Linked DNA regions of Prochlorococcus marinus CUG1415. Each later gene encodes a partner of the first gene's protein in a complex. Links are inferred from orthologs where the notes say so. Each region holds a gene or a part of one and is shown in the gene's direction. Other genes may lie near its edges. The genes, in order: carA and carB.

Region 1 (3,329 bases):
ATCTCGAAATTATTCTTTTATAAATAAACAAATAAATAAATAAATGCCTTCTAACCTTTCGAACCCCGAGATCCTAAATATTTTGTTGGATGGAGGAAACCTTAGTGATTTAACTTCTAGATTGTTAATGAAAAGATGGCTTAATGATGAAATATCTGATGTTCAAACAGGAGCTTTTTTGAGCGCTTTAAGAGCTAAGGGTTGTACAGGAGTTGAATTGTCTTCTATGGCTGAGGAACTCTTAAATGTTTGCCAATTGCCAGTAGCAAGACCGAATTTGTATATGGTTGATACTTGTGGAACTGGAGGTGATGGGGCTAATACCTTTAATATTTCAACTGCAGTAGCATTTGTAGCGGCATCTTGTGGTGTAAAAATTGCTAAGCACGGGAATAAAAGTGCTAGTGGGAAAGTTGGATCTGCTGATGTTTTATTGAATCTTGGTTTAAATTTAAATTGTTCACTAGAAAAAATAATCTCTGCCGTTAATGAAATTGGAATAACTTTTTTGTTTGCTCCTGTGTGGCATAAATCTTTAATTAAACTTGCTCCATTGAGAAAGGCCCTTGGAATAAGAACTGTATTTAATCAACTTGGACCATTGGTAAATCCTTTAAGACCTAATGCTCAAGTATTAGGTGTCGCTTCTGAGGATCTTTTGGAGCCAATGGGAAGTGCACTATTGAATATGGGAATGAATAGAGTAATAGTAGTTCATGGTTCTGGCGGGCTTGATGAAGCTTCACTTCAAGGAGATAATAAATTGGTATTTGTTGAAAAAGGAAAATTACGTTTTTCAAAAATAAATATCTCAGATTTTAATCATGAAAATATTTCAAACGATAAGCTTGTTGTATCCGATGAAGACTCTAACGAGGACATATTAAAATCTGTTTTAAATGGTTCTGGGACAAAATCGCATAAAGAGGTTGTTGCTTTAAATGCTGCATTAGTCCTCTGGGCAGCAGGAATTGAGGATGATTTGCATGAAGGCTTTAATAAAGCTTTATTTTCAATTAATCAAGGAACTCCTTGGAAAAAATTTTTACTATTAAAAACTTATTTATCCTCAGATGAATTAAATTTAAATTGATGAGTAATCCATATAAGAAAAACGCAAAATTAGTTTTAAGTAATGGGATTATATTTCCTGGATTTTCTTTTGGAGCTCCGGGTACTGCTGTTGGGGAAATAGTCTTTAATACTGGAATGACCGGATATCAGGAGGTCATTACTGATCCAAGTTACTATGGCCAAATATTAACATTCACTTATCCAGAAATTGGAAATACTGGTATTAATCTTGAAGATTCAGAATCAAGTATTTGTGTTAAAGGAATAATTGTTAGAAATTATTCAACCAATAATAGTAATTGGAGATCTCTAGAGAATCTTAATCAGTGGTTAGTGAAAAAAAATATCATAGGACTTTATGGAATTGATACAAGGGCTCTTGTTAAAATTTTAAGATCTAATGGCTCTATGAATGGAGTTCTTGATTCTGAAAATAGAACTGTAGAAAGTTGTTTAAAAATGGTACATGAAACGCCAATAATGGAAGGATTAAATTTATCTAAATTAGTTTCAACAAAGCAAAAATATTTATGGAGAAATCCTACAGAAACAGATTTTAATGTCGGAAAAGGATGCTCTGAAAATCCTAATAAATTAAAAGTAATAGCAATTGATTTTGGTATAAAAAAATCAATTTTAAATAGACTAGTCTCCCATGGTTGTGAAATTTTAGTTTTACCTTCCCAATCTTCTTTAAATGATGTCCTATCTTATAAGCCTGATGGGATATTCTTCTCAAATGGTCCAGGCGATCCTTCTTCTGTGACTGAAGGTATAGATTTAGCTAGATCACTTATTGAACATGGTGAAATACCTATGTTTGGAATTTGTCTTGGCCATCAAATATTTGGATTGGCATTAGGAGGTTCAACTTATAAGCTACCTTTTGGTCATCGTGGTCTAAATCATCCTTGTGGAATGAATAATCAGATTGAGATAACTAGTCAGAATCATGGTTTTGCTCTTGACCCTAATTCTCTATCAGAGGACATAGTCAAAATAACTCATTACAACCTTAACGATAATACTGTCGCAGGATTAGAAGTTAATAATAAGCCAATATTTAGTGTTCAATATCATCCAGAAGCAGCACCTGGACCACATGACTCAGATTATTTATTTGGAAAATTTGTTTCTCTAATGTTAGAAAGATGTTGACATATTGTTTTCTTTTGATTTGATTTGATTATTACATTTGAAACATTAATTCTTTGGAGGGATTAGATCATAGAAGATTTCCAGAAGCTAACGGTTTCTTTAAGAGGAACCCTAGAGGTAAAAACAAATATTATTGTTTTTACTTTTAAAGGACAGCTTGATGCTTTCTCAGAAAAACAATTTAAGACTTTTGTTAAAAATAATTTAAAAAATGAACTTCCATTCGTTATTGATCTTACAAAAATTGATTTTCTAGATTCTTCAGGTCTTGGAGCTCTTGTTCAGACTGCTAAAGAATGTAAAAAGTTAAAGTTAGGTTTCTCAGTTGTTGGTAATTCGAGAGTTGCTCAAACAATTAAACTTGTTCGTTTAGGCGATTTTCTTAACTTAAAGTCTTGTCTTGAAGAGGCATTAACTTATTTAAAAGATTGAATTATTGGATTCAAAACTTGGTTCCAAATGGATCGCCTAAAGAAATAGGTGTTATTCAACTTGCTTGGCTTGGTGATTCGGTATGGGAACTTCATCAAAGACTAAGATATGTTCATTTCCCTTTGAAATCTAAAGAACTCCATTTATCAGTAGTGAACGAAGTAAAAGCTAAATCTCAATCTAAATGTTTAAGTGAAATTGAACATTTACTAAATGAGAATGAAATAGATTTAATTAGACGTGCTAGAAATAAAATAAAGAGATACCCAAAGTCCTCAGACCCCACTATATATTCAAGAGCAACTGGTTTTGAAACTCTTATCGGTTGGTTATTTTTAAAAGATCCTAAAAGATTATCAACTATTTTTGAATATCTTGAAAATTAAAATTTAAAGAATCTATGAAAAACTCATCTAAAAAAAATTATTTTGAAAAAAATAGTAAACAATATAAAAAAAATTCTAATTCTAATTTTTTCTCTAAAAATACAAATTCTTCAAAAAATAATAGTTCTAACAATTTAAGCAAAAGTGATAAAAATAAAAGTAACTATTCATCCTTAAAAAGAAGAAAGCCAATAGCTATATCAAATTTAGAATTTTCTAATAAATCTCCGAATATTTATCAAGATCTTTCTAACAAAAAAAATTTTGATGATTGGATAT
Region 2 (4,164 bases), 130 kb from region 1 along the record:
TAATAAAAGTAGCCCATCTTGTACCCACAACTCCCCTATCGCTCCTCCAAGCCCTATAGCAAGAGCAGCCATTTCCCATCCATCTCTAGGAATTGTGTCATTTTGAATTTTTCCTACTTCGTGCCAAAATAATAAATTTCTGTGGTCAATTGCAAAGTTATCCCATTCATCTAAATCTATTTGTATTTCTACTTCGTCACGACCAATTTCCTCAAGCGTTATTAAAGGTGGGTCTATAGCAGCAGCAGCTTCAATAAATACCCAACTTTCATTCTCTGGAGGCAACAAACTTTTAAGTCGCTGAAGTTCGCTCATAAATAATTAATTTCTTTCAATACTATAGAAACAAATGTTGCTTTTCAAGTAACTTGATTAAAATCTGATGATTTATAAGTAGCATGAAATAAATGAACGTTTTAAATTATGCCTCAAAGAGGTGATCTTAAAAAAATTCTAATTCTAGGTTCAGGCCCGATTGTTATAGGACAAGCATGCGAATTTGATTACTCTGGCACTCAAGCTTGTAAAGCTTTAAGAAAAGCTGGTTATGAAATTATCTTGATAAATTCAAATCCGGCATCAATAATGACTGACCCTGAGATCGCTAGCAAAACATATATTGAACCATTGACTCCTGAAATTGTCTCTCAGATCATTTTAAGAGAAAAACCGGATGCAATTCTTCCCACCATGGGAGGTCAAACCGCTTTGAATCTTGCCGTTAAGTTATCAGAGTTAGATTTCTTGAAAAAAAATAATGTTGAGTTAATTGGTGCTGACTTAAAAGCTATTAATAAAGCTGAAGATAGAAAGCTGTTTAAAGAATCGATGGAAAAAATAAATATAAATGTTTGTCCATCTGGTATAGCATCTAACTTACATGAAGCTAAAGAAGTATCACAAAAAATTAACTCTTATCCTCTTATAATAAGGCCTGCATTTACTTTAGGTGGTGTAGGAGGTGGAATAGCTTTTAACCTTGAAGAATTTATCGAATTGTGTAAAACAGGTTTAGAGGAAAGTCCAAGTAATCAAATATTGATTGAAAAATCACTTATTGGATGGAAGGAGTTTGAATTAGAGGTGATGAGAGATACTGCAGATAACGTAGTAATAGTTTGCAGCATTGAGAATTTAGACCCAATGGGTGTCCATACTGGAGATTCGATTACTGTAGCTCCTGCGCAGACTTTAACAGATAAGGAGTATCAGAGATTGAGGGACTTGTCATTGAAAATTATTAGAGAGGTAGGCGTTGAAACCGGAGGAAGTAATATTCAATTTGCAATAAATCCTACTAATGGAGAAGTAATTGTAATAGAAATGAATCCTCGCGTGAGTAGATCCTCTGCTTTGGCCAGTAAAGCAACTGGATTTCCCATAGCAAAGATTGCAGCCTTATTATCGGTTGGCTTCACACTTGATGAGATTATTAACGACATTACAAAAAAAACACCTGCATGTTTTGAACCTTCAATTGATTATGTAGTTACCAAAATTCCTAGGTTTGCCTTTGAAAAGTTTAAAGGTTCGTCAAATACCTTAAGCACTGCCATGAAATCCGTAGGCGAGTCAATGGCAATTGGTCGCTCTTTTGAAGAATCATTTCAGAAAGCATTAAGGTCCTTAGAAGTAGGTGTTTTTGGCTGGGAATGTGATTTGCTAGATGAATTTAAGAGCGAGAATCAAATAAAGAATAGTTTAAGAAACCCCACATCGGAAAGAATTCTCATAGTTAAAAAAGCTATGGAGCTAGGGAAAACTAATTCTTTTATTCAAGAAGTTACTAATATAGATTTATGGTTTATCGAAAAATTACGTCATATCTTTGATTTTGAAAATGATATTTTGAAAGGGAAAGAACTTCATGATCTAGATAGAGATTTAATGCTAAATGCTAAACAATTAGGCTTTTCAGATCAGCAGATAGCTAAGTTAACTAATTCTGATTTTTTTGAAGTAAGAAGATATAGAAAAGAATTGAATATATTACCAATATATAAAACTGTTGATACTTGTTCCGCAGAGTTCTCATCCTCAACTCCTTATCATTATTCAACATACGAGGAGTCTTTCTTTAATTTAAATGCTCCAACTTTTGATAGCGAAATTTCGCAAAATAAAGAATCAGAAAAAATCATGATTCTTGGAGGAGGTCCAAACAGAATTGGTCAGGGAATAGAATTTGATTACTGTTGTTGTCATGCGTCATATCAAGCTTCTACAAATGGTTACAAAACAATAATGGTTAATAGTAACCCTGAAACTGTATCAACTGATTACGATACTAGCGATATTTTATATTTTGAACCTGTAACTTTGGAAGATGTACTCAACATAATAGAAGCTGAAAATCCTTATGGTTTGATTATTCAATTTGGTGGGCAAACCCCGCTGAAATTATCATTACCTTTATTTGAATGGCTTAAATCTAATTATGGGGTTAAAACTGGATCAAAAATTCTTGGGACTTCTCCAATCTCTATCGATTTAGCTGAAGATAGGGAGGAATTTACAAAAATACTTGAAGAATTAAGGATTAGGCAACCTTTAAATGGAATAGCGCGTAATCAAAATGAAGCACAAACAGTAGCAAAAAATATTGGATTCCCATTGGTTGTAAGACCCTCCTACGTTTTAGGAGGAAGAGCAATGGAAATTGTTAAAGATGAGAAGGAATTATCGAGATACATCTCTGAGGCAGTCAAGGTATCGCCTGATCATCCAATCCTTCTTGATCAATATTTGAATAATGCCATTGAGATAGATGTTGATGCTTTATGTGATGCAGAAGGTTCAGTTGTAATAGCTGGTCTAATGGAACATGTGGAACCTGCAGGGATTCATTCTGGCGATTCAGCTTGTTGTTTACCATCCATCTCTCTTTCAACATCCACATTAGAGAAAGTAAAGAACTGGACTAAATTAATTGCAAAAAGATTAAATGTTGTTGGTTTAATTAATTTGCAATTTGCAGTTACTAATTTAAATAATAATGAAAACAAATTATTTATTCTTGAGGCAAATCCAAGAGCTTCTAGAACGGTCCCATTTGTTTCAAAGGCCATCGGTAAACCTGTTGCAAAATTAGCTACCCAGTTAATGCTAGGCTTTAGATTAGAAGATATTAATTTTACCAAAGAATTTTCTCCAAAATATCAGGCAGTAAAAGAAGCTGTGTTGCCTTTCAAAAGATTTCCTGGATCTGATACCCTCCTTGGTCCTGAAATGAGATCTACTGGAGAAGTAATGGGTTTAGCTGAAGATTTCGGAATTGCTTATGCTAAATCGGAATTGGCAGCAGGAAATGGTGTTCCTACTGAGGGAGTAGCTTTTTTGTCTACTAATGATTTAGATAAAAAAAATCTTGAAGAAATTGCTAGGGAATTGTTGACTTTAGGATTTAAATTAATCGCAACGAAAGGTACAGCCTCATTCTTGGTTGATTTAGATATTCAAGTTGAAGAAGTGCTAAAAGTACATGAAGGTAGACCAAATATAGAGGATCTAATTCGTTCGGGGCTTGTTCAATTAATAATAAATACTCCTATAGGATCGCAGGCTCTTCATGATGATGCATATCTAAGACGTGCTGCTTTAGAATATAATATTCCAACTTTTACAACGATACCTGGAGCTAAGGCAGCCATTAAAGCAATCAAAGCGTTGCAAAGTAATAGAATTGATATTTACTCTCTACAAGAAATCCATAATTATTAAAGCTTTACTATAAGTTTTTTAGTTTTTCTCTTAATTGATTAGCTAGAGAGTTTCGACTAATTGAAAGTAATTTCAAAGTATCTTCATGCATCTTAAGTTGTGTTTCCGCTATTTGTAGTCCTTTTATAGATTCTTTTATGTCATCAGAAAGTTCATTTATCAAATATTTCTTTCCTTCAAAGGTTAAAACTGGTTTGGAAGAATCATTTGTGTTTTCACTCATGGATTTAACTTTTTAATAAATAAGATAGAGTTATAATTTTTTAATCAATTGTTTTTCACATAATTCTTTATAAATGCCTTTTTTATTTAGTAAATCAATATGTTTGCCAACTTCAATAATTTCGCCTTTATCAAAGACAACTATTTTATCTGCCTCTTGAGTAGTGGCTAATCTATGAGCTATTACAATTACAGTTCTATTTTTCATAGCTCTATTAAGCC

The links.
Region 2: the proteins of carA (region 1) and carB are in contact, whole or in part, in a solved structure (PDB 1KEE), measured with the Escherichia coli proteins. The link is inferred for Prochlorococcus marinus CUG1415 from one-to-one orthologs.

The regions. Positions count from the first base shown.
Region 1 is NZ_JAAORL010000001.1:799,652-802,980, forward strand. Bases 163-3,162 are described here. They hold carA (glutamine-hydrolyzing carbamoyl-phosphate synthase small subunit), read left to right. Parts: upstream 163-1,092; coding sequence 1,093-2,232; downstream 2,233-3,162. Other genes in these bases: trpD (anthranilate phosphoribosyltransferase), read left to right, coding at 163-1,093; HA143_RS04585 (STAS domain-containing protein), read left to right, coding at 2,302-2,664; HA143_RS04590 (Mini-ribonuclease 3), read left to right, coding at 2,661-3,050; rlmB (23S rRNA (guanosine(2251)-2'-O)-methyltransferase RlmB), read left to right, coding at 3,065-3,162. In the rest of the region: more of trpD, read left to right, coding at 44-162; more of rlmB, read left to right, coding at 3,163-3,329. UniProt on the Escherichia coli protein: Small subunit of the glutamine-dependent carbamoyl phosphate synthetase (CPSase).
Region 2 is NZ_JAAORL010000001.1:925,206-929,369, reverse strand. Bases 86-3,920 are described here. They hold carB (carbamoyl-phosphate synthase large subunit), read left to right. Parts: upstream 86-423; coding sequence 424-3,720; downstream 3,721-3,920. Other genes in these bases: HA143_RS05235 (DUF6447 family protein), read right to left, coding at 3,728-3,920; HA143_RS05245 (DUF3318 domain-containing protein), read right to left, coding at 86-315. Also shown: more of HA143_RS05245, read right to left, coding at 1-85; more of HA143_RS05235, read right to left, coding at 3,921-3,943; HA143_RS05230 (ABC transporter ATP-binding protein), read right to left, coding at 3,974-4,164. UniProt on the Escherichia coli protein: Large subunit of the glutamine-dependent carbamoyl phosphate synthetase (CPSase).